DNA from 4 places in the Paenibacillus sabinae T27 genome. Region 3 is predicted to be linked to each of the others. Evidence: riboswitches for the same ligand, from Rfam matches in the RefSeq annotation. Region 3 holds a riboswitch; each other region holds the start of a gene.

What was found. Region 3 has a riboswitch for cobalamin ahead of cobT (nicotinate-nucleotide--dimethylbenzimidazole phosphoribosyltransferase). Riboswitches for the same ligand answer to the same signal wherever they lie in the genome.
Region 1: another riboswitch for cobalamin. It lies ahead of metE (5-methyltetrahydropteroyltriglutamate--homocysteine S-methyltransferase); the one in region 3 lies ahead of cobT (nicotinate-nucleotide--dimethylbenzimidazole phosphoribosyltransferase).
Region 2: another riboswitch for cobalamin. It lies ahead of PSAB_RS01930 (anaerobic ribonucleoside triphosphate reductase); the one in region 3 lies ahead of cobT (nicotinate-nucleotide--dimethylbenzimidazole phosphoribosyltransferase).
Region 4: another riboswitch for cobalamin. It lies ahead of PSAB_RS24445 (S-layer homology domain-containing protein); the one in region 3 lies ahead of cobT (nicotinate-nucleotide--dimethylbenzimidazole phosphoribosyltransferase).

What each region holds. Positions count from the first base shown of each region.
Region 1 covers NZ_CP004078.1:3,662,852-3,670,158, reverse strand. Annotated here, with positions in the region: gene PSAB_RS16935 (YitT family protein) at 1-680, shown strand, start outside; gene PSAB_RS16930 (hypothetical protein) at 784-969, shown strand; gene PSAB_RS16925 (serine/threonine protein kinase) at 1,068-1,898, opposite strand; gene PSAB_RS16920 (undecaprenyl-diphosphate phosphatase) at 2,112-2,975, shown strand; cobalamin riboswitch at 3,080-3,283, shown strand; gene metE (5-methyltetrahydropteroyltriglutamate--homocysteine S-methyltransferase) at 3,424-5,724, shown strand; gene PSAB_RS25155 (DUF1540 domain-containing protein) at 5,834-5,992, opposite strand; gene PSAB_RS16910 (DUF4349 domain-containing protein) at 6,188-7,307, shown strand, end outside.
Region 2 covers NZ_CP004078.1:412,548-419,854, forward strand. Annotated here, with positions in the region: gene PSAB_RS01930 (anaerobic ribonucleoside triphosphate reductase) at 1-1,907, opposite strand, end outside; cobalamin riboswitch at 2,113-2,344, opposite strand; gene PSAB_RS01935 (MTH1187 family thiamine-binding protein) at 2,671-2,979, shown strand; tRNA gene PSAB_RS01940 (tRNA-Thr) at 3,237-3,308, shown strand; gene PSAB_RS01945 (glycosyltransferase family 2 protein) at 3,444-4,325, opposite strand; gene PSAB_RS01950 (glycosyl hydrolase) at 4,573-5,988, shown strand; gene PSAB_RS01955 (YmaF family protein) at 6,065-6,430, shown strand; gene PSAB_RS01960 (glycoside hydrolase family 32 protein) at 6,893-7,307, opposite strand, start outside.
Region 3 covers NZ_CP004078.1:1,971,474-1,978,780, reverse strand. Annotated here, with positions in the region: gene PSAB_RS09050 (cobalt-precorrin-5B (C(1))-methyltransferase) at 1-326, opposite strand, end outside; gene PSAB_RS09045 (precorrin-8X methylmutase) at 344-994, opposite strand; gene cobK (precorrin-6A reductase) at 1,108-1,884, opposite strand; gene PSAB_RS09035 (sirohydrochlorin chelatase) at 1,927-2,883, opposite strand; gene cobJ (precorrin-3B C(17)-methyltransferase) at 2,904-4,604, opposite strand; gene cobT (nicotinate-nucleotide--dimethylbenzimidazole phosphoribosyltransferase) at 4,730-5,824, opposite strand; cobalamin riboswitch at 5,957-6,162, opposite strand; gene PSAB_RS24545 (histidine phosphatase family protein) at 6,193-6,747, opposite strand; gene PSAB_RS09015 (SRPBCC family protein) at 6,891-7,307, opposite strand, start outside.
Region 4 covers NZ_CP004078.1:1,036,047-1,043,353, forward strand. Annotated here, with positions in the region: gene PSAB_RS04650 (hypothetical protein) at 1-905, shown strand, start outside; gene PSAB_RS04655 (GAP1-N2 domain-containing protein) at 909-3,986, shown strand; cobalamin riboswitch at 4,079-4,273, shown strand; gene PSAB_RS24445 (S-layer homology domain-containing protein) at 4,447-7,307, shown strand, end outside.

The sequences.
Region 1 (7,307 bases), 1.7 Mb from region 3:
ATGCAATCCGCGGTGCACGACTGCCGCAAAAATTACTTGTCAATTTGATCGGGACGTTTGTGCTTAGCTTTACTTATTATCATATTAACTACCAGAATCATCTCACTGAAGGCGGGTTTGTAGGCTTGTCGCTCCTCGGCAAGTATGTTCTGGGCCTGTCACCCTCTGTCACCGTGCTGCTGCTTGATGTGCCGGTTCTGCTGATCGCGCTGATGCTCAAAGGAAAAGCTTTTGTCTGCCATACGTTTATTTCCGTTGGATCATTTACCATATTCTATGGACTAATGGAGCGTTACTCTGGCATGACCCTTGATTTCCATGGCAACCTGGCGCTTGCGGCGCTGCTGTCCGGCCTGCTCACAGGAGTTGGCTCGGGACTGGTGCTGCGATGCGGAGGCGCTAGCGGCGGAGACGATATATTATCTCTGCTGATCAGTGAATGGAAGGGAATCAAGGTAGGTACGGTATTTATCATGATGGATATTGCCGTGCTGCTGCTTTCGCTCTTCTACATGCCGCTTAGAGAAACCGTTTATACCGGTATGGCGGTGGTTGTGGCCGGGCAGGTGATCACGTTCACGACCTCTCTCGGCAAGCCGAAACGCGGCAAGAAGCTTCGGGTTCAGCCTGGAGCGAGAGGCCGGCAGGAAGCGACCGCAACCCTTACGGGAAAATTGTAATTCGTGAAGTCAGCCGAAACCGGCTGGCTTTTTTTACGTATATGGATATTGTAAGGATGCAATACTGATGGCTGATAGTATCCGAAAAAAAGGAGGAGACAGCATGCTAAGGAAACTTATCGACAAACTCATTCACTCCGTCGGACACTCAAAATATGAAAGACACAGAGGATCATCCGGCGGCTATCACAAACGGCCGCAATACGGAAGATCCTCAAGCAGCAGACACAGCTACGGCAGCGGACGCGGGCACGGCTACTACAAGAACCGGTACGGAAGCTCCAGCTAATCGCCGGACTGTTGTAAAAGATGCATTGCGTCAACGGCTTGCGCCGCCCTATATGAGGCGGCGCAAGCCGTTTCTGCTTTGGAGGGAGAGCATCTAGATTATGAATCCGAACCCGGGGCAGACGCTGACAAAGCCTGCTCTAATTCCCGGATGAATTCCCCGGAATCCTTATATGGATTTTCTCCCTCCAGAAGTCTTAGCAGGATTTGGCGCATATCCGCCGAAAGCTCCAGCTCATCCGACCAGCTGCGTTCTTCGCCTCCCGGTACCGGTGTGTAACCGGAATACAGCATGAAGAGCATAAGATGCCCGATATCGTGCAAATCGGAGGCGATGACCGCAGGCATCCTCCTAGGCAGCCCGTCCTGATCCAGCCCATGCTCGCTGTCGTCTACCGGACCGTCATGTCCTATCCGGCGGGCCAGCCCGAAGTCGATTAAATATAGTTCCTCTCCCCGGAGAATGACATTCGGAATGCGAAGATCGAGGTGGACAAAGCCCCGCTCATGGACATGCTTCACCCGCTCCATCAATTGCAAGGCAAAGCGCAGCGTGTCTTTTTCTCCGAACAGTACCCCCTGCTCGAAAATCAGCTGCTCCAGCGTAAATCCTTCAATATAGTCGGTAACCAGCCACGCCGAGCCTTGTTCCTCAAAAAAATCCCGGAAGGCGGGGATACAGGGATGCTGCAGCTGCTGCAAAATATCCCGCTCCCGCATAAGCATTTTCTTTCCGACATCCCGTTTGCTCGGCTTTGCCTGTTTGAGGGCGACCTGGCGGTTCTCCTCCGTGTCCAGGCAGCGGTATGCCAGTCCGTAGCTCCCTGTTCCAATCCGGGACAATACTTTGTACCGCTTACCGATCCAATCTCCCTCTTCCCGGGGATAATCCCTCCAGGCGGACAAAAAAGCGCGCAGGCGTGCAAACAATGAATATCCTCCCAACGTTACTTCCGTAATAATGTGATCTTTATGTTCATTATTGCACATTTCCCCGAGTGTACTTCAAGTCTGAAGGATGAGGTGAAATGCGGACGTTAGGTATTCTTTACTGGAAATGGGGCTTGCAAGTTTCAGAAACTGCGGGCAATGTTTAAGCTACTAATAATAAAACTTTAAATCATTTTTTAAGGAGGCGAAAGCTTGGATCTACTTGCAATTCTCAAAGCCGTTATTCTGGGTCTGGTGGAAGGCCTGACCGAATTTGCTCCGGTGTCCTCTACCGGCCACATGATTATTGTCGACGATATGTGGCTGAAATCCCAGGAGTTTCTCGGAAAATACACGGCCAATACGTTCAAAGTCGTCATTCAGCTCGGCTCGATCCTTGCGGTCGTCGTGATCTTCCGAAATCGTTTCATCGATCTGCTCGGACTGAAACGCTTCAGCCGGGGAGCGCTTGAGCCTGTTCCGGACGGCCAACCGTCCCCAAATCCCGGATCAGGCCGTCTAAAGCTAGGACAGGTATTGGCGGGGCTGCTCCCTGCGGGTGTTGCCGGCATGCTGTTCGAGGATTACATTGATGAGTACCTCTTCTCGACGTCAACCGTGCTGATCGGTCTTGTGATTGGTGCCATATTTATGATCTGCGCGGATTTGTTCGCACCAAAGCGTGTGAAGGTGCAGACCGTTGATCAGATTACATACGGGCAGGCGCTTACAGTCGGTCTGATTCAGTGCTTCTCGCTGTGGCCTGGCTTCTCGCGTTCCGGTTCGACGATTTCGGGAGGCGTCCTTCTGGGCATGAGCCACCGCGCCGCTGCCGATTTCACCTTTATTATGGCGGTTCCGATCATGGCGGGCGCAAGCTTCATCTCTCTGCTCAAGAACTGGCAGTATTTTACGCTGGACGCGCTGCCGTTCTTTATTGCCGGATTTATCAGCGCCTTCGTGTTCGCGCTGCTGTCGATGCGGTTCTTCCTGAAGCTGATCAACCGGATCAAATTGCTGCCGTTCGCCATCTACCGAATCGTACTGGCCGCGATCGTCTATATTATTTTCTTTTAACCGGTTATCAGGTATTGCTATAACTGGAGCCTCCATCTTCTATTGCGGGCCGCAAAGTCTTGCCGTAACATAAATGGTGTACTCAATATTCAAGCAACCATTCACCTTAAATAACGGAAACAGGTGCTTACCGGACCGAAATAGGCCGGAGGCTTAAAAGGGAAGCTCGGTGCAAAGCCGACGCGGTCCCGCCACTGTAACGGAAGAGTCTATCAGCATTTATGCCACTGTCAGCCCGGGCTTGACGGGAAGGCCGCTGACGACGATGACGCCTCAGCCAGGAGACCTGCCTGTTTCGACGCACTGCTGTACCTACGGGAGATAGGGAGGTGTAAGATCGCAAACGTAATGAAATACGTAGGCGTCTTTCCCCCTGCGCTTCCGGGGTGAAGGACGCCTTTTTTAGTGGGATTTTGCAGGTTCAGAACATAGAGGAGGAACGAAAGAGATGACAAGGAATGCCATAACAAGCAATCTCGGATATCCGAGAATCGGAGCCAACCGGGAATGGAAAAAAGCGCTGGAAGCCTACTGGGCGGGAAAGATCAATGAGGAGCAGCTTCGGACGGAAATGGATCAGTTTCAGCTCAGCAATCTGCGCAAGCAGCAGGAAGCAGGCATCGACCTGATACCCGTTGGAGATTTCACATATTACGATCATGTGCTGGATACGGCGGTCATGTTCGGCATTGTGCCTCCGCGCTATCGGTATGAAGGCGGGCCTGACGGGCTGGATCTGTATTTTGCCATGGCCCGCGGGAATTCCCGGGCGGCGGCATGCGAAATGACGAAATGGTTCAATACGAACTATCATTATATTGTGCCGGAGATCGGCGATATTCAGCCTGTGCTGACCGAGAACAAACCGCTGGCCGCATACCGGTTCGCCAAATCGCAGGCGGGCATTGACGGCAAGCCTGTCGTCATCGGATTATATACGTTCCTGAAGCTTTCCAAAGGGTTTGCCCTCTCGGAAATCCGCAGCGTGGCGGAGCGGTTCCTGCCGGTCTATGTCCAGCTGCTGCAGGAACTGGAGCAGGAGGGCGCGGCATGGGTCCAAATCGACGAGCCGGCTGTCGTAACCGGACTTCAGGAAGAGGATATTGAACTGCTGGGCCATATTTACGGCGCCCTTCATGCCGCGGTTCCGGGTCTTCGCATCATGCTGCAGACATACTTTGAGTCGGTGCAGCCGCTTGAAGCCCTGCTGAAGCTGCCGGTGCAGGGGCTTGGTCTTGATTTTGTGCACGGCGGCGAAGCCAATCTCGAAGCAATCGAGCGTCTGGGCTGGCCGGAGGACAAGACGCTGGGAGCCGGTGTGATTGACGGGCGAGGCATTTGGCGCTGCGATCCGGAGGAGAAGCTGGCTCTGGCGGAAAGGCTGGAGCGGCTTGTGCCGGAAGGCAAGCTGATTCTGCAGCCGTCATGCAGCCTGCTGCATGTGCCCGTGACGGTGCAGGGCGAGGATCGGCTGAAGCCGGAGGTGCGGAATGCGCTGGCCTTCGCCGACGAGAAGCTGGCAGAGCTTGGGCTACTGAAGCTGGCGCTACTTGAAGGCAGGGAAGCGGCCGGTGCGCAGTGGGCCGGGGCGAAGGCAGCGCTGGATGCTTTCCGCAAGCTGCCGGAGCGAAACCGCGTGGATGTGGCGGAGCTTGAACGCGGTCTGGAGGAGCTGACGGACCGGAGGAACACGGTCTACGCCGAGCGGGCCAAGCGCCAGCAGGACAAGTGGCGGCTGCCGCTGCTGCCGACAACGACGATCGGGAGCTTTCCGCAGACGCCGGAGGTCCGGCAGGCGCGGCTGAAATGGCGCAAGGGCGAGCTGAGCCCGGAACGCTATGATGAATTTATCCGCCGGCAGATCGCGGACTCCATCACGCTTCAAGAGAAGATCGGTCTGGACGTTCTGGTGCATGGCGAGTTCGAACGCACCGATATGGTGGAGTTCTTCGGCGAGAAGCTGGACGGCTTCCTGTTCACCCGGAACGGCTGGGTGCAGTCCTATGGCTCCCGCTGCGTCAAGCCGCCGGTCATTTATGCCGACGTCGCTTTCACCGAGCCGATGACCGTCAAGGAAAGCGTCTATGCGCAATCTTTGACGAAGCTTCCGGTCAAGGGTATGCTCACCGGTCCGGTCACGATTCTGAATTGGTCGTTCGTCCGCGACGATCTGAGCCGGGAGCAGGTGGCCAATCAGATTGCGCTTGCGCTGCGGCAGGAGATACTGGCCCTGGAAAGCGCCGGCGTGGAAATGATCCAGGTAGACGAGCCGGCGGTGCGCGAAGGACTCCCGCTCAAGGAACAGGATCGCAGGCAATATCTGGAATGGGCTGTCAGAGCGTTCCGTATTTCCACAAGCCTCGTTCGCGATACGACGCAAATTCATACGCATATGTGCTATTGCGAATTTGGGGATATGATCGATTCCATCTCCGATATGGATGCGGACGTGATTTCCATCGAGACGTCGCGCAGCCATGGCGAGCTGATTGCGAGCTTTGAGCAAATGGATTATGACAAGGGCATCGGTCTTGGCGTATATGACATCCATAGTCCGCGCGTTCCGTCCGTAGAGGAAATGGAGACCGGCATCGAGCGGGCGCTGCGGGTGCTGCATCCGGAGCAGTTCTGGATCAATCCGGACTGCGGGCTGAAGACGCGGGGCTGGAGCGAGACAGAGGCATCGCTGCGAAATATGGTAGCAGCCGCGGACAATGCCAGAAAGAAGGCGCGGGCGGTCCAGCCGTAACTAGTAAGGGATAAAATAAAGCAGGAAAACACCGGGAATCGTCTCCCGGTGTTTTCTTTTTCAATAGCTTTTTAAAATCCTAAAGACAGGAACAGCAGAGAGCAGCCTGTTACTCTGTTTTCTTCTCAAATGTCTGACAATCCGTTTCTTCGGCGCGGGTCGCTTCCTTCACCTTGTTAAAAGCGACGAAAATCGAATCGGCGTTGCACTTGTTTTCATTTTCCCAGTGGCTACAGGTGTTCACTTCGCACAGCACATCTTTGGCCATGAGCATTTACCTCCCTGTATGAAAATAAGAGTTCTTATTGGTTAGATACCCGCACATTCCCGGATTGCAACAAAAATACTTAAAATTTTAGAAAAACTTCCTCAGCCGAAAAAATACCGCCCCCTGCAACCTTCCAGAGGATGGAATCGTCTAGGAATCAAACGCCAAGGACGAACAGAAAAAAAGGAGGGAGTCATGATAAAGCGGGGATTGCTTACCATTGTAACATTGCTGCTGCTGACCGGTACGCTGATTGGCTGCAGTTCGGGAAGAAGCGCTGATCATGCCGATCAGGATAAACAGTCCTTACATTCCGAAAGCATGGACAGCACAGCAGCCGAGTCCAATTCTTCGAGTGCAGAAGCTCCGATCGCGGCCGGTAACGGAGGATCACCCGCCGGCGCGCAAGTGAAAGGAATGAAATTCGGAAATCAGACAAGTACCGATTCCGCGAACCGTACCGGCAATGCCTCTCCCGGAGGATTCACATCAGGTGATGTAGCGGACGGTCTTAACAAAAAGCTGATCTACCACGCCAATCTCAACATGGAAGTCGAAAATTATGAGAAAGCACAGACCGAGGTGCGCAATTGGGTCAATCTCTCCCGGGGCTATATTATCGGATTCAACGAGACCGTGTCCGATTCCGAGCATGGCGGCACTTTTGTCGTGAAGGTGCCGGCTTCCGGGTTCTCCTCCTTCATGGACAATCTGGAGAAAATCAAGCATGTGTCGCTTCAGCGCAGCATTGAGGGCCAAGACGTTACGGAAGAGTATGTTGATCTTGAAGCGCGTCTTAAGGCGAAACAAATGCTGGAAGCCCAATACACCGAGTTTATGAAAAAGGCTGCCAAAGCCTCCGACCTGGTGGCTTTCGCCAATGAGCTTGGACAGATTCAGGAGAGCATCGAGCAGATCAAGGGCAGAATGCGCTACATCGACCAGAACGTGCTGTACTCTACAGTGGAGCTTCGAGTGTACCAGACGGATGAGAGCTCCGCCAATCAGCGCTTGGAAGAACGCCGGTCGCTGTTTGGCAAAGCGGCGGACGCGCTGCGCGGAACACTGAATGCCATGTCCACGGCATTCCAGTGGCTCTTTATCTTCCTGGCCGGAGCGCTTCCGCTGCTGATCGGCGCCGCATTCATTGCGGCTGTGCTGTTATGGCTTGGACGATCCAGAAGGAACCGCCGCGATAAGGCTTCGCTGCTAATCGGGGAAGCGAACCGGCAGAGGGAGGAGGAACGGGCAGCCTCCGATGCAGCCGGATCTGATCCGGGAAACCGTGAAGAAAAGTCCGGTGATGAGGCACAGC
Region 2 (7,307 bases), 1.6 Mb from region 3:
CCTGTGACCCGGCGCAGGCGGCGGATATGCACTTTCTCTTCATGTGCGCCGCAGGAAGGGCAGTTCGAGCCGATGACGCCCTCATAGCCGCAGCCGGAGCAGCGGTCCACGGGATGGTTGATGCTGAAATAGCTGATATTTTGCTCCAGGGCGTAACGGATGATTTGGACAAAAGCCGTCGTATTGCTGCGCGCATTGCCATCCAGCTCGACGTAGGAGATCGCACCGGCGTTGCAGTATTCGTGGAACGCGGCTTCGAGCTTGATCTTGTTCGCCGCGCCCGTCGGGTAGTAGACCGGAACGTGGAACGAGTTCGTATAATACTCGCGGTCGGTAACGCCTTCGATTTCGCCAAGCTCCTTGCGGTCGATCTTGGTGAATTTGCCGGACAGCCCTTCCGCTGGAGTGGCGAACAGGGTGATGTTCAGGTCGAGCTCTTCGCTTTTGCGGTCGCAGAACTCGCGCATATGCCGGACGATGGCCAGCGCCTTGTCGTACACCTCGGCATCCTCGGCGTGATGCTTGCCGTACATCGCCTTCATGCATTCGGCTATCCCGATGAAGCCGATGGACAGGCTGCCGTGCTTCAGCAGCTCACTCACTTGCTCCTCGGGTTCCAGCAGTTCCCCGCCTTCCCATACGCCCTCGCGCATCATGAAGTCGGACGCTTTGGCCTTTTGCGCCGCCTGGATGCGGAAGCGGTGAAGAAGACCCTCCAGGGCAATTTCCATATAATGATCGAGATCATGATAGAAGCCTCCCTCATCCGCCGCTTGCCGCAGACCCGTAACGATCCCGTGCTGGACGCCAAGCCGGACAAGGTTGAGCGTATTGAATGACAGATTGCCTTTGCCGGAGCAGTAATTGCGTCCGAAGCGGTCGCCGAGCACCCGGGTGCGGCAGCCCATGGTTGCGAATTCGGTATCCGGGTTCGCCGGGTCGTAGTACGCCAGATTCAGCGGGGCGTCCAGATTCGCGAAATTCGGGTACAGCCGCCGCGCCGAGCATTCCGCAGCCTTCAGGAACAGCTCGTAGTTAGGATCGCCCGGCTGCTGGTTCACGCCTTTTTTACATTTGAAGATCTGAATCGGGAACACCGGCGTTTCTCCGCTGCCCAGTCCATTCATCGTCGCCGTCAGCAGGGAATCGATAACAAGCTGTCCCTCGGGCGAGGTGCAGGTGCCGTAATTGATGCTGGTAAACGGAATTTGTCCGCCCGCTCTGGAAGACATCGTGTTCAGGTTATGTATAAGACTCTCGGAGGCTTGGAGCGTTTCGCTCTCGGTCTCCTTCAGCGCGTAGCGGAAGGCCTTCGGGTACCGTTCCTTCAGATCGGTCCGGCTCATGGTGATTTCCCCGAGATCCTCGCTTGCTTGTCCTTCTTCAAAATAATCCAGGCCCTTGCGGAACTGCTTGGCGAAGGATTTGGCCACATAAGGGGCGAGATCGTGGTCGAGCTTGCTTCCGGATACGCCGCCGTATTGAGCGTTTTGCTGGGATTGAAAAATAATCGCCGTAAGCGCCATAGCCGTCATAATGGAGTTCGGAGGCCGCACGCTGCCGTTGCCGGTGTTGAAGCCCTGCCGGAGCAGCTTGTCAAACGGGATGAAAATGCAGTTCGTCGTTCCGATGGCGTATTGGTCCAGATCGTGCACGTAGACGACGTTTTCCTTGATCGCCTGCACAAGCTGTGGCGGCATCGTAAAGCTGCGGGCATACCACTTGGAATACTCGCTGCCGAATTTGCTCATCTTGCCGGAGAAGCTTTCCCCGTTAAGATTGGCATTCTCCCTCAGCAGATCCATGTCCCGGCTGTCGATAATATCGCGCCCCAGACCGATAACTTCCTCCAACAGAACTTCGTTTGCGCTTTGCCCGCTTGTTTGCCGTTTCTCCAGCAGCGTCATTGTGCAGTTCTCCTCTCCGTAACGTCCCTGTCTTAAACTTTGGTTGTCTTGCCTTCGGGTACCTTTCCTGCATTCCAAAAAGGCATTTCCCGCCAAAGAACGCAGAAAATGCCACTATGCAAGCCCGGCCCGATTGAACAAAGCCCGGTCATCTAAAAATACATAGCGGACACCTCTCCTGTTCCTCGCAGGCGCTGGTATGAATGGTGTCTCTAAGAAACAGGCAGGTCTCCTGGCTTCCGTCTGTTCTTCCGGCGCCTTCCCGAAGAGCTGCCTTGCGCTCTCAGTGGCCCTATGCCGGAAGATGCCGCCCTCGTCCTCGCCTGAGGAGGGGCATCCGGTTACAGTGGCGGGACCGCAGCGGATTCGCACCGCGCTTCCCTATTAAGCTCGAACTCTCCGTCAGAGAGTCAAGCACCTGATTCTACTATATTTTGTTGTGATTTATTTAAGATAACCCAATATATTGTATCTGTAAACATATTTTTTGATTTTTTGATATCCACAGAACATCCACAAACGGTCCACAGGTAATCCACAAATTCATCCACAAACCTGCCGCTTAGGGGGTGGAAAAGGTGGGCATACCGGGCTCGTTAGTGTCCGGATTTGCCTTCGATTTTGCCTCAACCAATCTCGCATGCTCTCCGGCCACTGATGAATGAGAGAGAATGATTTGTAGCCCGGCTCCCCAGTTGCTACAATATAGGAAAGATGGCAGGGATGTTTCCAAAAGTTCAGTATGGAGAGGGAGGCTATTCAAATGGCTATCGCCGAAATTACCGTAATTCCGATCGGGACCGGCAGCACCAGTCTCAGCAGCTACGTCGCCGGGATGCAGCGCGCACTGGAGAGCGTTGAGGGCATTACCTTTGAGCTTACATCTATGGGAACCATTATTGAAGGCCCGCTGCCGCGCATTCTGGCGGCCGTCGAGGTTCTGCACGAGACGCCGTTCGCGGCCGGTGCCCAGCGCGTGTCCACTGCGCTCAAAATCGACGACCGCCGTGACAAAGCGGCCAGCAGCAAGCAGAAGCTGGAGTCGGTAGAGCGGAAGCTGCACGGAGAATAAGAGCGGGCGGGGCGCCAGGGCCCGGCATGATTGCGGCCCTGCGGCCCACCGTGCCGCAGGGAGGCGGCCAATGGCTGGCGCCCGCCGGTTGGCTCCAATCGAACGTATGCAGCGCCGACCTGCGCTCCCCACAGGTTGGGTCAGGGCATTCTCTTTCGCAGGGAGCTGAATCCTTACCAATCCGGGGCGGAAAAAGAGTTGATTTTTTCGCCAAACAAGGTATAATAGTTTCTGTTGTGACGGAAAATTTACAACATGCTGGTGTAGCTCAGGGGTAGAGCAACGCACTCGTAATGCGTAGGCCGGGGGTTCAATTCCCTTCACCAGCATCCTATAAAGACAAGAATGGCGCAGGTTCCGGGATTTCGGGACTGCGCCTTTTTTTAGCTATTGGAGAGAAGCTCTTCCACTGTATGGTCAAAACTCCAATTGATTTGGGGTACACCATTCGCCTAGCGGTTTTTTTAGTATGGAACTCTCGATATACATCTGGATAGAGCCATTGTTAAAAGTTCTTCGTTGAACACACGGGATTGTCTATTTCGCTCAATTAGCCAATTAGCAAAACCTACTGCTGCTTGATACTCCTCATAATTTTCAGCATTCACCCGGAACTCAGCCAATTTAACCAATTGTGCGTATTCCTCATCCGATAATTGGATGCCCAGCCCAGAAAGTTGTCTCTGACGGATTCTCCGTGCCGAATCATCTTGTATGGCTCGGTGCGTATTGGACACTTGTCCCCCATGAAGTCGATAATACATTAAATTATGAGGGATATTTGCTAATTGCGCGCATGTGGAAAGCCGATTCCACAGTTCGTAATCTTCGGCGTGGGGATAGTTATGATCATAACGAATATGAAGACGATTTACTGAACTTCGGCGCATCATCACGGAAGGGTGTAATATGCAGCAATAAAATAATAGCCAGACCTTTATTTCTTCGTGATTCATAGGATTTAACTTGACGGGTCCAAGATAGTTAGTTGTGTATCCTGTTCCACAAACATCTATGCTGCGATTCTGATCCATAAAATAAGCCTGCACTTCCAAGCGGTTTAGTGCGGCTATATCATCGCTGTCCATACGCGCGATGTACTGACCCCGAGCCAGATCAAGTCCTTGATTCAGAGAAGTTACAATACCCATATTCTCGGAATGGAATATTTTCCTTACCCTTGTGTCTCCTATTTCATGTATGATTCCTGCTGATCCGTCAGTTGATCCGTCATCGATGATGATCAATTCCAGGTCGGTCAACGTTTGCAATAAAATTGAGTTAACTGCTTCCTGTAAATACAGTGCGTTATTATAGACCGGCATAATTACAGATATTTTTGGCACCCGGCATTCCTCCTAAGTCCTTGTCTCTCATTAACAGGTTATGATGAGACACACTAATGCGCGATAGAAGAACAGAAAAAAGGCATATGGTCGGAGTGTATTTGTTGTCGGCAGCCAGGACTGCTTCGACAATACCAACAAGAGAAGCCATTATTCTGCCTTTTTCGAGCAGCGCATTTTCCGGGAGGTCCTGCCGTTCCAACTTTCATCCGGCATTCATACTCTATTAAAAAGGAGGTGACAAGCGATGGATGACAGAAAGATTCGAAGTCTTTTGTCGAAAGAACCGGTAAATCCGAATATATCCTCGTCAGCCAGAGCATTATTGTCGTATTTGTACCAATTGCAGGGCAAGGCGATTATCTCCGGGCAGCATGAATATCTGGAGTCTCCGAACCAGTTCAGTCCGTACATTTTCAGCAAGACAGGCAAATACCCGAAGCTCAAAGGCGTGGAATTCGGTGCAATCAACGGCCAGAGCGACCAGACCGTCTATAATCAGCGGGCCAATGTGGTCAATGCCTGCAAAGACTGGGTGCTGAATAAAGGCGGCATCATCACGGCTACCTACCATGCGACATTCCCCGGAACCGCCAACACTTGGGCCAATGTACAAGCCGACTGTACGCCTGAACAGTTTGAGCCCATCATCACACCGGGTACGGATCTGTACAACGCGCTGATTGAGGATATCGATCAAGTCGCAGAGCATTTGAAGGCGCTTCGCGACGCGGATGTCCCGGTTCTCTGGCGTCCTTATCATGAAATGAACGGAACGTGGTTTTGGTGGGGCGGCCAGCCGAAGTTTAATAATCTGTGGGAGATCATGTACAACCGGTACGTGAATGTTCATGGCCTTAATAACTTGCTGTGGGTCTGGAGTCCGAACGCAAACAACCAGTGGTGTCAGAACGCCGCCGATTTTTACGTGGGCCACAACCGCGCGGATGCGCTGGGCATGGATATCTATAACAACGACTTCAAGGCTTGGCATCATCAGGAGCTGCTGCGGATCGGTGAAGGCAGGATCATCGCGATTACCGAGAACGGTCAGAATCCGGATCCGACCACACTTCGGCAGAAGCAATATATGTATTCGTGGTTCATGACCTGGGGCAGCTATGTAAAAGATGGAAGTCGTAACCCGGCGGATAAGCTGCAAGCGCTGTATAACGATCCTTTCGTGCTGACCCTGGATGAACAATACCCGCCGGAAAATGCCGTGTACCCGCCCGATACATCCATCGGAAACGGTTTATGGGGAGATTATTACGTCGGGACTAACTTTGAAAAGTACTATCTGGGCAAAACGGTGCCCAAAATCGATTATAACTGGATGAAGGGAACGCCGGTGGGCAATTACAGCATGTCCATCAAGTGGGCAGGATACCTTCGCCCCAGATATTCCGAAGATTATACGCTGTACACGAAGGCCTCAGACGGCGTAAGGCTGTATCTGGACAACAACCTTCTTCTGGATGACTGGACGGTACACAGCACGCAGGAGCATTCCGTGACCCTTCGTCTGGAGGCCGGAAAATATTATTTTATCGAGCTGCATTATTTCAACGGAGGCGATCCCGAGGCTGCCGTAAGCCTCTCGTGGTCCAGCCCCAGCCAGCCGAAGGAAGTGATCCCGCAGTCGCAATTGTATTCTGGGTAACTCCGGATAGCCGCCCAGTACTTATCTTAAGCTGCCTTAATACAATGGTGTGATGTTCCATACAGATTTAAGGAGGATGCTGAGATTGCAAAAGAAACGGCTTGCGGGAAAGAAGAGAACCGGATCTTCCAGACAAAGACATGTTCATGAATTTCAAGGCAGCACCAGACTGGCGGAAGAAGGCGCAGACCGGCACAATCACCGGTTTGCCGGCGTTACAGGGCAAGCGATTCGGTCGGGAAACAGTCATGTCCATGAAATTAATCTGGAAAATACGGATTTTCTGGACCATTTTCACAATCTGAAAAAGATCAGAACAGGACCGGCCATTCCGGTCGGAAACGGCAAGCATGTACACTTTGTAACCGGCCGGACGACGTTGAACGACGGTCATACCCACCAGTTCCGTTTCGCGACCCTGATTGAATCGCCGCTAACTTAATGAACCTATCCATGTAAAAGAAAAAGCACGGCGGCGAGATGAAGTAAAATGACCTCGCCGCCGCTTTTTCCATCCCCCTTGCACGCATACTTAAACGCTTGTCCATTACAAAGCTTCTTGTTAACTTTAGCGAACTTGGCAAAATAAGAGCCTACTTTTGAAGTAGACTCTTATTTTGGGCGAATTGACTAGAAAGTTTTGAGGACAATGACCAAGAGGATATAAAGCACCAAGATTACAGTTGTAGAAGTGAACATTTTTCCATAGCCTTCGCTCATTACTTTTACCTCCTTTGGTTTTCTTAGACTAGTGTATGCATCGTTTTGATTCGTGTTAGTGTTATCGCCTAACCCGTGGTTTTCCTTTTCCATTTTTCCGTCCGGGCAAGTTAGACAAACAGCCCGGCTCTCCGCTTTAGCGGAAGACCGGGCTTGTTTAGGGCGATGACGTAAAGAGATAAGGCTATCGAATCAGCTTGACTGAGCCGCCTCGCAGCTGAACTTGGCCGCCGACCGTATAGAACGACAGGCGTTCGAGAGGTTTCTCCGGAAAGATCAGGCTGGTGATGGAGGACAGGCCGTCATTGGCAAAAACCTCGACCGAGGAAGCGTCGATGAGCACGCGGATATCCTTGAGCTGGCCGAGTTCCTCTGTCGTCTGCGGCAGCGGGAACATGGCCGAGAATCCGGTGTCCCCGGATTGCTCTCTCCGCAGAGAGAGGGTCCGATCGGCGGCCGAGTAAGAGAGAACGGTCCGGTCGGTGCCGGTATGATGAATAATGATGCCGAATTCCGCGGCTTCAAACCGCTCCAGATGAAGATTTAAATCGGCGCAGTCCGCCTCGGCTTTGAACTCGAACTCTTTCCCCGCGGACAGG
Region 3 (7,307 bases):
CCCACCCCGGTGCCGCCGTCCAGTTCGATGCCGCTGCCGTCCGTCCATGCCGCCATAGCGACAATCCTCGCCTTATGGGTGGCGTCCGGGTCATCGCCCGCGTCCTTGGTCGTAGCGCACTGGGCCATATCAGCAGTGAATTCACCATCTACAATGGTAAACGTATGGAAAAATCCGGCGGGCAGCCAGATGGTGGATTCATTAACCCGGCTATGGGTAGCCAGCATCATGACTGCGGCTTTCGCCGCCGCAGCCGCACAGGCGCCGGTTGTATATCCGTGCCGCATCTCTTTCGGATTGTTCTCCGGTTCCACAAAATCGCTCATGAGATCCCTTCCCTGATTTACGCTTTTTTCTCCGCCATAATGGCAAGGGCATTAACAGCCGCCACCACAACCGTACTGCCGCCCTTGCGTCCAAGATTGGTGATAAAAGGAATATCGAGCTTGCGGAGCTCATCCTTTGATTCCGCGGCAGACACGAAGCCCACCGGCATGCCGATAATCAGGCCCGGCTTGGCTTCGCCTTCCTTGACCATGCGGATCAATTCAAGAAGGGCGGTAGGGGCGTTGCCGATGGCGTAAATTCCGCCCTCCGCTTCACGCACCGCTTTGCGCATGGAGATGATCGCGCGGGTTGTGTTCAGCCGCTTCGCTTCCTCCATCACATCGGGGTCCGAAATGTAGACGTTGACGCTTCCGCCGAACCGCTCTATACGCGGCTTGCTGATCCCAACTTGGACCATTTGCACATCGGCAACGATCTTTTTGCCGCTGCTGATGGCCGCTATTCCCGCTTCAATCGCTCCCGGATGAAACACTACATTCCTGCCAAGCTCGAAGTCCGCCGAGGCATGGATGATTCGCTGAACGACCGGGTACTGCTCGGGTGTAAAGGGATGTTCGCCCAGCTCCTCCGTGATGATCTCGAAGCTCTTGCTCTCAATTTCCTGAGGCTGCACCGTTAGCGGTTTAAATTCCGTCTTAAAATCCATAACATTTCTCCCTTCTATTCGGATGATATAAAATGAAATTGAGATTTTCCCATTTGGGTGCAGTTCCAAACTTCCCCTTCGTTACTCCTTACCCTGATGTCATTTTTTCAAGTTCATTTTATATAGCAGGCAACTTCATTTAACTCCTCAATGACGTCCTGGAAATCCGTAAACACAGCCCCAAAATCAATTTCCGGCCGGGAAATTAATATTACCTGTATGCCCAGCTTCAGCGCGGCTTCAATCTTCTCGTCGACAGCCCCGGTTTTGCCGCTCTCTTTGGTGACCATCACCGTCGTACCGTACTGCCGGTACAGAGCTTCATTCAGCTCCCGGGTGAACGGCCCTTGCAGGGCAATGATGTTCTTCTGCTCCACGCCGAGCTCTTCGCATTTCTCCATATTATCGCGCCGGGGCAGCATGCGGGCCACTAGACGGATTTCTGGATCTCCCAGCAGATGCTTTGCAAAAATATGCAGTGTCTTGCCGCCGGTGGTCAGCATAACGGAGCCCTTGCGTTTCTTTGCTTCCAACGCCGCTTCTTCATAGGACGACACAACCGTAAGCTTCGGATCGTCACCGTAAACTAAAGATGCCCGTTCAAAACGAATATAAGGAATACCCGCCTCTTTCGCAGATTCCATGGCGTTCCTGTGCGCTTCTTCGGCGAACGGATGGCTCGCGTCAACAATGGCCTTGACTTCTTCCCGGCGTATCAGCGTCACAATCTCATCCTTGGCCAGACGTCCGACTCGCACGGGCAGATTGGCTTCCTGCAAACTTTTCGCCGCATTATCGGTAACCACCGATGTCAATATTTCAAATCCGTTCTGTTGTATCAAAGCAGCGAGCTCTCTCGCATCGCTTGTACCGCACAGGGCAAAAATCAAATCGCTTCCTCCTCAACATACTCTTGATGTCATTCAGCGCGGCTACGTTCCCACATGATGATGATCTTGGTCGTGGTGATGGTGGTCGTGATCATGCCCATGGTCGTGATTGTGCCCATGCCCGTGGTGATGATCGTGCCCGTGATCGTGGTCGTGATGATGGTGATGATGCTCATGACCAGCCGCCAACCGGTATTGGCACATATCACAGTTCATATAGGCTTGCCCTTCTACCGCTTCGGCAACCCGGTCGAGCAGCGCCTCAACCAGTTTCGGATGGAAACCGAAATACCCTGCAAGCTCAACTGTGATATCCGGGTGCAGTGCGGCAAATTCCGCTGTCATTTCCTCAATGCGCTTAATCAAAATTCCTGTAAACAGGAAGTAAGGAAGGACGAAGATTTTTTTCGCGCCAAGCCGTAAGACTCTTTCCAGGCCATCCTCAAAAGTAGGCTCCGTAACGCCAATAAAGCAGTTTTCCACCCATTTGACCGGAAGCTGCTCCCACAGAAGGCGGGTCATCTTAAAAAAATCGCCGTTGGCATCGCCGTCGCTGCTCCCCCGGCCAATCAGCAGAACAGCCGTATCCGGTTCACGCAGCCCTTGTTCTATAGGCAGCACCGGGATGCCGGTCTTAAATCCGGCTGACGCCATACGGGAAGTGAGGATCTCCATCACCTTTTGATGCACACCAATCGGACGCCCATAGACAAATTCCACGGCCGGATACAGCTTCTTGGCCCGATCGATCTCAAAAGGGATATGAATTTTGGCATGGCCCGCCGCGAACAGCATGATCGGAATCACGACAACCCGAGCGGCTCCCTGCTCAACGCAATTGGCTATTCCCCGGGCAATATCCGGCTGCACAAACTCCAAAAAGCAGGTCTCTATCTTATACTGGGGCGCTGCCTGGCGAACCTTATCGGCAAACTGCAGCAGCTCCTCGTTCCCTTCGGGGTCACGGCTTCCATGCCCCACCAATAATATCGCGTCCATCTTCTTCCTCCTCATGATCGTTAATCGCCGCAGACCGCATCTGCCAAAGTAACTGCACTTTGTTCCTGATGTCTGAACCCAGCAACCGTCCCTACACGTTTAAAAAACTTATGAAATCTTTCCCCCGGAAAAGCCTTATCGGTATATTCCCGGAAAATCCGTTCCACCGTATCTACAATTTGGTCCGCCTCAATTCCTTCGGCTGCTGGCTGCGCCGGATGGGCGTTCCGTCCGATCGTCTTGCCGCCAAGGAACAGGTCATATGCCCCTTTGCGGTATACAATGCCGATATCCTCCAGCACAGCCCCGTAGCAGGCCATACCGCAGCCGTTAAAGCCGATTTTCAATTCCTTGGGCGTCTTCAAACCGCCGATGACGCGGTTCAGTTCTTCCGCGACGGGGATGGACCCGTCTTTCTCCAAATTGCAGAAGTCGCAGGCTTTAATCTGCGCAACATCGCCAACCGGGAAGACGAGCAGCTTCGCCGATTTCAGTTCCGCGACGATCCTTTCTGGATCACCCCCGGGGATACGAAGAATGATTTGGTGATGCGGGGTATACTCCATTTCCCCCTGTTCACCTGCGATTTCCGCAAGCAGCGCCATTTGACGCGTGGTGAACTTCTTGTTCGCGATGCCCGGCGCCACTCCCACCTCAAAAAGGGCGTTCGGATTTCCGGCGGCAGATGGGGCGGACGGGTTCGAGGTGGCAGACGGGACGGAACCCGCGTACCCCCCGGTGACGATGCCTTTGGCCTCGAGAATTTGCAGCGCCTCCATCGCTGCTTCCAGCGGGCTGGACGAACTCACGCTGCTTAAAGAGACTGGTCCCGGGAAATCACGCTCGGCAGACTTGGCTTCCCCGCTCGCTCCGGCCTGTTCCTTCGCACTCAGAGACCACGGCTCCGCTGCCACTTGCAGACGCTCGCTGGGTCTTAGTCTCTGCTCTTCCGAGTTCAGCGTATATTTCCGCTGGTAGCCTCTTGGCGTAATCATTAGGCCGTCATATACCACCGTCGAGGAATTACCGATAATAACTGTCGTAAGCATCCCTATTTCATGCTCCAGCATGTCTGCGAGTGTGGTAAGCACGACCTGCTGCCGGTCCCGGTAAGCGCTCTTCACCAGGCCCACCGGCGTGTCCGGAGAACGGTGCCCCAGCAAAATCCGCTGAGTCTCAGCGATCTGCCGGGTGCGCTTTCCGCTTCTCGGATTATACAGAGCGATTACAAAGTCCGCCGCGGCCGCCGCTTCCACGCGTTTGGCGATGGTGTCCCAGGGGGTTAAATGATCGCTTAGGCTGATCGTACAGGCGTCATGCATAATTGGCGCCCCAAGGAGCGCTGCACAGGAGTTGATCGAGGATATTCCGGGAATAACCTCTACTTCAACTCCCTCCTCGGCATTCCATTTCTTTTCCATCAGCACTTCATAGATGAGCCCGGCCATTCCGTATACACCGGCGTCGCCGCTGGAAATAACCGCAACCGTCCTTCCCATATAAGCCTGCCGTACTGCTTCCTGAGCGCGGCTTACTTCTTCCGTCATGCCGGTTCTTACGATCTCCTGTGTGGTCAGAAGGCCCCGGATCAAATCTACATAAGTGTTGTAGCCAATAATGACTTCGCTTTCCTCGATTGCCCTGCGGGCACGATCCGTAATATGTTCAAAAGCGCCCGGACCAAACCCGATCACCAGCAGTTTGCCTCTCTTCTTTTCCATTCGTGCTGCCTCCTCTATATGAAACAACTAACCTTTCCCGTAACGCCAAGCTTTCCTTAGAGGAAGCCAGTTTCATCGACTCACCTTCCCCGGATCGGTTTAACCCTGCTGCATCCGGACCCGGATCATTGAACCGCGAGGCCGAATTCATCTTCTTCGGGGGCCGGACTCGGGATACCGAGATCTTCAAATGTGGCCATCTTCGAAACCAATTGGAGGGCCGATTCGATTACAGGCAGGGCCAGCGCTGCTCCTGTCCCTTCTCCAAGGCGCATGTCCAGATGCAGCAAAGGCTTCAGCCCAAGCTCATCCAGCACGATACGGTGCGCCGGTTCAACGGATAAATGGGAAGCGAATAAATAATCCCGGCAGCGGGGTTCGATCCGGAAGGCAGCAAGCGCCGCGGCGCCTGTAATCACCCCGTCAATGACCACCGGAACCTTGCGGGCCGCCGCTCCCAATATCACGCCTGCCAGCCCGGCGATTTCGAGCCCCCCTACTTTGGCGAGCACATCGACGGCGTCACCGGGATTTGGCCGATTGACCTCTATCGCCCGTTCGATCACCTTTGCTTTGGCGGCCAATGCTTCATCGTTAATGCCGGTCCCTCTTCCGGTGATCCGTTCCACCGGATGGTTCGTAAATACTGCCGTCATGGCGCTGCTTGGAGTCGTGTTGCCGATGCCCATTTCCCCTAAACCGATCACTTCGATTCCTTTATCAGCAAGCTCAGAAGCCATATCAATCCCGACATGGATTGCAGCAACCGCTTCTTCCTTGGTCATTGCCGGTCCTTTGGCCATATTGGCCGTTCCCGGGCGGACTTTCCGCTGAATTACACCTTCCGGCAGGTCTGTCAGCACCGTCCCGATATCGACAACGTGAACCTCCGCCCCCGCTTGGTGCGCGAGCACATTAACGGCGGCGCTTTGGCGAATAAAATTTGCCATCATCAGCCCCGTAACTTCCTGCGGATAGGCGCTGACGCCTTCCTGAACGACCCCGTGATCGCCGCACATCACGATAATCGCTTTGTTTCCCACACTGGGCTGCACACTGCCCGTAATACCGGCAAGCCTTATAGCGATCTCCTCCAGGCGGCCGAGACTCCCCAAAGGTTTGGTCAGGTTGTTGACGCGCTTTCTCATTTGATGCATTGATACAATATTGAGCCGTTCAATCTCATTTAGCACCTGCAATAATTTTCCCAAGAAAATCACAATCCTCTCTTTTATAGAGACCTATGTAACAAGAATTTGAGAAATAAAAAAGCACTTCCTACACAAAAAGAGCGCAGAAGTGCCGTTAATCGCTAATACAAGCGTGCTCCCCCTCCCTATCCTCGTAGGTCAGTCGTGCTGTTGAAAAAGGCAGGTCTCCTGACTTATGGATCAGACGCAAATACGAGATCATGATGACCAAGTTGCTTAAGCCTTCCCGTTTGACACAGTGGCTCAAAGCTCGCTCTCCATTTACAGTGGCGGGACCGCGACGGATTTTCACCGTTCTTCCCTTTTAAGAAACGCCTCGGCGTTCCACCTTTTTCTCCATATGATGTTGTTGACAAGATATGATTATAGTACGGCTATTATAACTTGAGATTTAAAAAGAAGTCTATAAGTCTGCTTTCCAGATTATCCGTGAGTTCGACTATAGTACCATTGTCTACGATTTCTGTTTGTCCGGTAATCATCCGAATAATGCTGCCATGGGTTACAAGCAGTACATTTCTTTCCTCCGGAACCTCAAGGCTGCCAATTCCTTCGCAAACCCGCCTTTGCATCGATTCCACAGCTTCAACCCCATAGATCGGAGAATGGATCAGCTCAGGATTGGCTATTTGGAATACAGTCCTGATTTCCTCCAGCGCCTTGCCTTCCAGCTCACCGAAGCTGCGTTCCGCGAACCGGCTGTCAACCTTGATAGAGAGTCCATAGACAGATGCCAGAATATGGGCTGACTCACGGGCTCTTCGCAAAGGGCTTGAAATAACGGCATGAACATTCATCCGTTCTCTGAGCCGTCTGGAAGCTTCCTGAATCTGGCCGATCCCGCGTTCATTCAGACCGATATCCTGTATCCCTTGTATTCTCCCCTGCTTATTCCAATCGGTCTCGCCATGGCGAATCAGATAAAGAGGCATTCTTCATCTCGTCCTTTTCTAAATCTGTAATGTTAAGCTAATTTGCTGCAGTATGTAGTAAATTCGATTTCCATCTGACACACGAGATAGAAAAGCAGCCTACCGGGATGAGCTAGGCTGCTCATGGCAAAATCTATTCAGGGCTAGGCGGTCAAACCGGACAGCAGCTCGCTCAGCCGGTCGAAGTTCTGCTCATTGCCTTCTACGCAGTACGTCTTGGCTTGCTCGAACTCCGCAGTATGCTTAAACAGCTGGCGGAATGTGACTCTTGTACGGTCATCCAGATCCTCAAAGGTGGCCGTCACCTGAAATTCCGGGCCGGACAAATGATTGAATACAATCCGCTCCAGCGGCACGATCTCGATGAAGACACTATGATTGGGATAGTCCGCGCCAGTCGGCCCGTGCATGACGAACCGCCACTCGCCTCCCGGCCTGAAGTCAAACTCGTGAAACGTATTGGTGAAGCCCTTCGGTCCCCACCAGCGGGCTAACAGATCGGGGGTTGTCCAGGCTTTATATACCAGCTCCTGTGGCGCATCGAACTCACGTGAGGATAT
Region 4 (7,307 bases), 940 kb from region 3:
CGGTCACGGCGGGAAAGGTGCCAAGCAATATCATCTCCATTATCGGCGCTTCCCAGGTCGGCAAATCGGTCTACATGACCTCGCTCATCCACACGCTGCAGCATACGACCGCCGGCCACTTCGAGGCCGCCTGCATGCCGCTGAACGCCGAAATCAGCCGCAAATTCCGCAGTCTGTACGAGGACCCGCTGTTCGAGCGAGGTGATTTGCTGTCTTCGACCCAGAAAGAGAAGATGCAGGAGCCGTTTATTTTTCAATTCGTGTTCAAAAATGAGGACAAGCCGCCGCTGACGCTCGTCTTCTTCGATGTCGCGGGCGAGGGCATGGTCGATCAGGACTACCTCGGGCTGCACGGCCAGCATATCAAAAATTCGGCGGGCATCCTGTTCATGGTCGATCCGCTGCAAATCCGCTCCATCCGCGAAAAAATCCGCATCAATATCGGCGACCGCCCCGGCGAATGGGTCTCGCAGTACGATGAGCCGCGCGATGTGGTGCTGACGCTTTTCGGCGATTTTATCGCCTATCAGGAGAAGAGCAAGACCGACATTCCGACCGCCGTTGTGCTGGCCAAGAGCGACATGCTGCACTCGCTGAAGGACGAGGACGGGGATTACATCAAGGCCAACAGCAATGTATTCAACAATTACGTGCACCGCGGGACGCTGAATCTGGACGAGGTCGGCAATATCGACGGCGAAATCAGCCGTTTTATCGGAAAAGTGGACCGTCCGTTCAAGGATACGATGGATGTCTATTTCTCCAATACCGCCTATTTCGCGGTTTCGGCGCTTGGCAGCAATCCCGTCGATCAGAAAATCGAAGGCGTCGTCAGCCCCATCCGGGTGGATGAGCCGTTCCTGTGGCTGCTGCACAAGCTGAAGTTCATCGAAGGGAGCGATTAAACGGTGAGCATTCATTCGGAAGCCGGCGTCGCCCAGCAGATGTATACGCGGCAGCGGCGCGGCGTTTTCCGCTCCACGGAGGGCTTTGACACGGTGGCGAAGTCAGAGAGTCTGGACAATAATTTCGTCAAAAAAATCCTTCACCCGTTCTGCCTGTACGACGCTCCGGCGGAGCTGGCGGCCAGAGGCGAGAAGGACGAGTCGCAGTATCCGCCCGCACTTCATCTGTTTCATCCGGACAGCGGGGAGACCGTGCTTGGACAAAGCGTCTTCCAGGCGGCGGATTTCACGGGGCTGCGCAGCGCCTTTTTCACCCATAATTATGTGCTTCCCGCCTCCCGGGCCGAAGAAATCGTGCGGGATTACGGTGACTATCTGCATGCGGATTTTGCCGAGGGATTCAGCGGAGAACCGGGAGAACCCCTGCCGGAGCTAGGCGGCATCCCGGTGTCACGGCGAAACCGTCCCCGCCCGGCGGACGTTCTGAAATCGCTTGGCGTCGACAGAGCAATCTTTAACAATCTGCTGCAGGCGATCATGCAGTCGGTGTCCGGCAAAAAGAAAATGTATATATCGCTGAACGTCCCCGTGAGTGAACTGTCGGCGCGGGCGGCCGATCTGACCGAGGTGCTCCTCGGCTGTCTCCCCCTCGAATTCCGCCGCAGACTCGGTGTCATCACGTATGCAAAAGAGCCCCAGAGCCGTAAATACATCCACCTGACGTTTGTGGAGAACGGCTCGCTGCGTCCCGGTGACCGGGCGATCGAGAAGGACTTTATTTTTGATCTTGCCGCCGGACGGATAATGAACGCCGATTTCCCGGCCTCGTCCCAGCCGTTCCTTGAGCTCGCTTGGGAGCTGCTGCTGCGCGGGAAAGGGGCTGCGGACGATTTTGCCGGGTTCGCTGACATGATGCTGGGAGGCGAGCCTGCGGAACGGAAGCTGTCACTGGCGGCTTATAACGAGCTGGCGGTTTTTTACCGGATCGAGCAGGGAGACGAGGCGTTATACCGGGAGAACAAAAGCGCCGTCCTGAACGGGCTGCTCAGCTATCTGGGCGGAGAAGGGGCGCTGGAGTCGAAAATCCGGCTGAACGACCTGTTTCTGGAGCGCTTCGACCGCGAATTCGACGCCGTCCGGCAGAAGGCGATACCGGAGACGGCCGTTCTGGAGAGCTTCCGGGATTATTTTTCGCTGAAGGGCCATAATTACCGGACGCGGATCGTCGATTACTTTATTAACGGGATGCTGAACGCGCAAAATGCCGGCCGCACGGATTCTCTGGAGGAAGCGTTTGGCGTAGTTGAGAGCGGCGGGGAGCTGGCTGCCGCCTTTTTCCGCAAGCTGCTGACGACCCCGGTCTTTGCGCGTCTTCTGTTCCAGCCCTATGTGGAATCCCGGCTGGCGTCGGCCGCGAACGCCGCGGGGCTGCTGGAGTGGATAGGGCATTGGGACCGGTTCATGCCTGAAGCGCTGCGTCAACCGGCTGTCCATGACGCGCTGCTCGATTATTTGCCGGAGAAGCTGGAGCGGGAGCGTGATCCGGTGGGAGCCGTGGCGGCGATCCATAGCCGCATTGAACAAGCAGAGAAGGACCGCCGCCGGAGAGCAGGCATCCGCCCCGAAGCGCTGGCGCTCCAGAAGGAGCTGGCCGCCGCGGCCGACCGGTATTTGCTGGAGCGGCTGTCGATTGAAGATATTACGCAGGAGCAGCTGCTGGAGCTGTCATTTGTCCGCTACGCCCTCGATATGGGCGAATGGGACCCGCCGCTTGACCTGCACAGCAGGCGGAAGGCGAATGTACTGCGCACGGCGTACCGCTGGTTCGGGGAGGAGAACCCGGACGAGCATATTTTTGACGGCCTGTCTCCGCAGGAACTGGACGATGTGCAGCTTCTGGGACGACGCTGGATGAAAGAGAGCCCCGGAGCCGAGCCTTTTGCCCGCCTGCCGCTGGCCTTCTACCACAGCAGCGCCCGCGAGGGAGGGCCGCTCGAGTATGATGCGCTGCTGGAGCATGTCCGGAGGAAGGAGGAAGGCGGCAAGGAAGCGGTCTACCGTTTTCTGGCCTGGTCGCAGGACAATCCGCTGTTCACCATTTCCTCAAGGAAGCTCCAGCCGGGCTACCGGCGGGCGATTTTAAAGTATTTCGCCAGCCATGACCGTGAAGCGTTCAAGAGCCGCGAATTCCGAAAAACATATATGGCCCCGGCGGGACCCGCGCTGCAAAACGTATATGGAGAGGCCCGGGGGCAAGCGGCCTCGCCGCTGGCCAAGTGGGTGCGCCGCCGCCGGTTTCAGCTGATGATCTTCGGCGCGGCCGTTATCGTTCTGCTGGTTGCAGGCGCCCTTGCGGCCCGCCTATTGAAGGGCGGCGGAGACGAAGCGACTCCGGCCGCCTCGCCGCAGCCTTCGCCGACGCAGTCTGCGGCTGGCGCGGGCTATCTCGAAGCCGCCGCCTATCTTGAGCGCGGCGGGGGCGGAGGCTCGCTGCTGTTCGCCTTCGCCTCCCCGGACGCCTGCCGCGAGTTTAATCCGGCGGAGATTGAGGTGGATGCCGGTACCGGCCAGGCTGAAGTGTATAAAGTGGACAGCCTGGTCCATGACTGCGGGCTGCCGGGATCGGCAAGCCCTTCGAATGCCGGTGGAGCAGCGGGTTCCGCCGGCGCTGCCGGTTCGGGAGCGGCGGCCTCCGGTGGGGGAACAGCTGGAAACGCCGGCAGCGGCCAAGGCCAGGCGGACACGGTGTCCGCCGATGAGAGCAAGGCCGCCGGGGATTCGCTCTCGGCCTCGGCCGGCCCATCGGCAGCTACCGGCGGGACCGTTCCTGCAAGCTCGCCGTCGCCGCCTGGAGAGCCAGCCGCCGGGTCAAGCATTGCGGACTCCCCGGCACCGGGTTCATCCGGCGGGAGCGGAGGATCTTCCGCTGTCGCACCTAACCAGGTGAAGGTAACGCTCGTTTCCGCCCCTAAGCTGACGGCCGGCAGCACGGTGAAAGCCGAAGACTATACGCTGGTCCTTATGGAAGCTCCGCAGGCGGCTCCATCCCCTTCGGCAAGCGCGAGTTCTCCGGCGGAATAGCGGAGAATTTACGCGTTCAATTTCATGGCTTAATGGCTTTTCATGTATGGACAACCCTTGTGATAACCGATATGATAAAGATTGTCAAAATTTAATATAGTCTTAAAAAAGGTGCAGGCCGATTACAAGCCTGCTTAAAAGGGAAGCCGGTTGGAATCCGGCGCGGTCCCGCCACTGTATATGCGGAGCGCTCCTCTGAAACAAGCCACTGTTCAAGGCGAACGGGAAGGCCGGAGGGGAGGCGATGAGGCATAAGCCAGGAGACCTGCCTTTTTTCAGTCAAGGTTCAGTGTCCTTCGGGGGGTGAGGGCATCTGGCATTTACGCGCGGCCGATGCCGGGAGTGGCTTATACAGCATGGATTCCCGGCTCGTTTTTCCGAAAGACCGTCCCTCCGGGGCGGTCTTTTTTTATGGTTTCGGAAGACTCCCATAATACTCAAGAGAGAAAGAGGTTGAAGAATGAAGAGCAGGATTTCTTCCAGAATTCTGGCGCTGGGAATGGCATTATTGATGATTTTTTCCTTGCTGGGCGTGTCCTTTGCACCGGCGGGGCATGCGCTTGCCGAGGCAGCGGATTCCCAGGGGGCGGGGACTGCAGATACCGGAGCAGCAGCGGGTGCGGCCGTGGCCCAGTCGATCGGCGTAACCGATGCCGTGTATTCCGCGGCAGAGTCCATTTTGAAGCAGGGGGTAGTCTCGGAATGGCAGGCGATCGGCTTGGCTCAAGCCGGTTACAAAGTGCCGGATTCCTACACTGCCGCACTTAAACAAAAGGTAGAAAAGGAGAAAGGAGTCTTTTCCGCCGTTACCGACTATGCCAGATACGCTTTGGCGGCTAAAGCGGTCGGAGAAGATCCTGCAAATATTGCAGGTTATAATCTGATCGAGCCGATCTACAGCAGCAGCGGCATCACCGGACAAAGTCTAAACAACGCTGTCTATGGCTTGATCGCGCTGGATTCCGGCAGCTATACGGTGCCGTCCGATGCGAATTGGACCCGCGACAAGCTGGTTCAGCACATTCTTTCCAGTCAAAACGGTGACGGAGGCTTTGCCCTTACCGGCGGAGGTCTGAGCGAGCCCGACCTTACGGGAATGGCTCTGGTTGCCCTGGCCCCTTACAAGAGTGATCCGGCTGTTGCGACAGCCGGGCAAAGAGCGGTGCAGTGGCTGTCCGCTCAGCAGAATACGGCTCACGGAGGCTATGGAGAGAGCAGCGAGAGCGTCTCGCAGGCCATTATCGGCCTGACCGCGTACGGTATCAATCCGGCCGGCGCAGACTTCACCAAGAACGGCAGCAATCTGATCAGCCGTCTGATGAGCTTCCGTACGGCAGATGGGGCCTTTACCCACCTGTTGTCCGGCGGCGGCGACGCTTTTGCCACGGAGCAGGCACTGCAGGCGCTGACCGCCTACAACCTGTTCACGGCCGGCGGCGACAGCAATCTGTATAATTTTATCGCGAACCCTCCGGCGGCACACCCGCTTGTCCGGGTGTCCGTAGCGATCGAGGGGCCAACGGCATCCTTGGGCGAGGGCAGCGTGTACGGAAGCAGCGCACTGGATGCGCTGAACAAGCTGGCGGATACCAAAGGGATTGCGGTTGTCAGCAAAATGACCGCGTATGGCGCGTATATCAGCGAAATAGCTGGCGTCAAGGAGAAAAAGTATGGTGGCTATGACGGCTGGATGTACATCGTTCAGCGCGGCGGCCAGTGGGTCAGCGGTTATACCGCGATTAATGACTTTGCGCTTCAGGACGGAGACCGGCTCTATGTCTATTATGGAGACTACGGTGTCACACAGCTGGTGGATTCCGTAACGCTATCGCCGGTTACGCCGAAAGAAGGCAAAGCTCTTGAAGTAACGGTTCATAAAAAATCCTGGGACTTTAACGGAAATCCCATCATCGCGGCGGCTTCCGGAGTTACCGTCTCCATCGGCGGCAAAACAGCCGCTACGAACGATCAGGGAGTCGCCTCGTTCGGAACGGATCTGACGCCTGGAACGCAGGCGCTCCAAATTACCGGCTACCAGGACAATGCCGCGCCGACAGTCGTGCGTTACACCGGGACGGTTACGGTTCTGCCGAAGGAAGTGCCGGTGTCTTTGGCAGTAGAAGGACCACAGGGAACGATTATGGAAGGCTCCATAAACGGGTCAGTAGCGCTTGAGGCTCTTCAAAGACTGGCCGATGCGACTCATACCGCGCTCGATATCACGCAATCTTCATTTGGAAGCTTTATCAGCGGTATCGGCGGAATCACCGGCGACATGAACAACTGGTGGTCATTTGTCGTTCAACGCGGGGGCGAATGGATTTATCCGAGCGTCGGATTAGGCGACTTTGAGCTTCAGGCTTCGGATAAGGTGCTGGTCTATTATGGAGGCTACTCCACCCAGGTTGTCCACTCTGTGGAGCTGTCACCTTCGCAGCTGCAGCCGGGGCAGGCTTTTACGGTTAAAGTCAATCGGGTTCAATGGGTATGGAGTGAAAAAACCTTCAGCTCCGAACCTGATATTTCATTGGCTGCCGGTGTGAAAGTAAGCATCGGAGGACAGACGGCGATAACGAATGACCAGGGCGTCGCTTCCTTCGGCGGCCTGTCCGCCGGCAGCTATACAATCGAAGTGACCGGTTATCAGGCGGGCGCAGCGCCAAGCGTGGTGCGGTATAAACAGCCGGCAGCCATTGCCGCCCCTCCGGCGGTTTCCAGGGCAACTCTTTCCGTTGTCGGCGACAGCGTAAAAGGAACGATTCTGCCAAGCACCTCCTTTGCTTTAAGCGCCGGGGACAGTCCTTACAGTCTTCTTGTCCGCGCACTGGGCGGCAAAGTAGAATCGCGGCCAATTTCGGGAAGCGAATATGTCTATTCGATCGACGGTCTGGCCGAATTTGACCGGGGCGGTGAGAGCGGATGGAAATATTTTGTCAATGGAAACGAACCGCCGTTCGGCGCGGATAAGTATGTGCTGAAGGACGGAGACGATGTGCTGTGGAAGTATGTGACCTCTGTGACGGAAACATCTTCCGGCGGCCCTTCGGGTACAAAAGATCCGGCAGCTTCGGGTGTGTCGATCACTTCCGCCAATACTCTGCCGCTGAATCAGGTTGGCGCGACAACAGCGGTCAGCGGCACGCCGATGACTTCTGAGAAGTCCGCCGAGCTCGCCAAGACACTGACGGCGAACAGTGTATCCTTTGCGCAGCTGGCTACATCGGCGGGAGCTGCCTTGAAGGATGCGGCCGGAGAGGTGCAGCTGCAAATTCCGGCGGGAGCGGTGGAAGGCATCGCGATTACCATCGGCGTGCAGGAGCA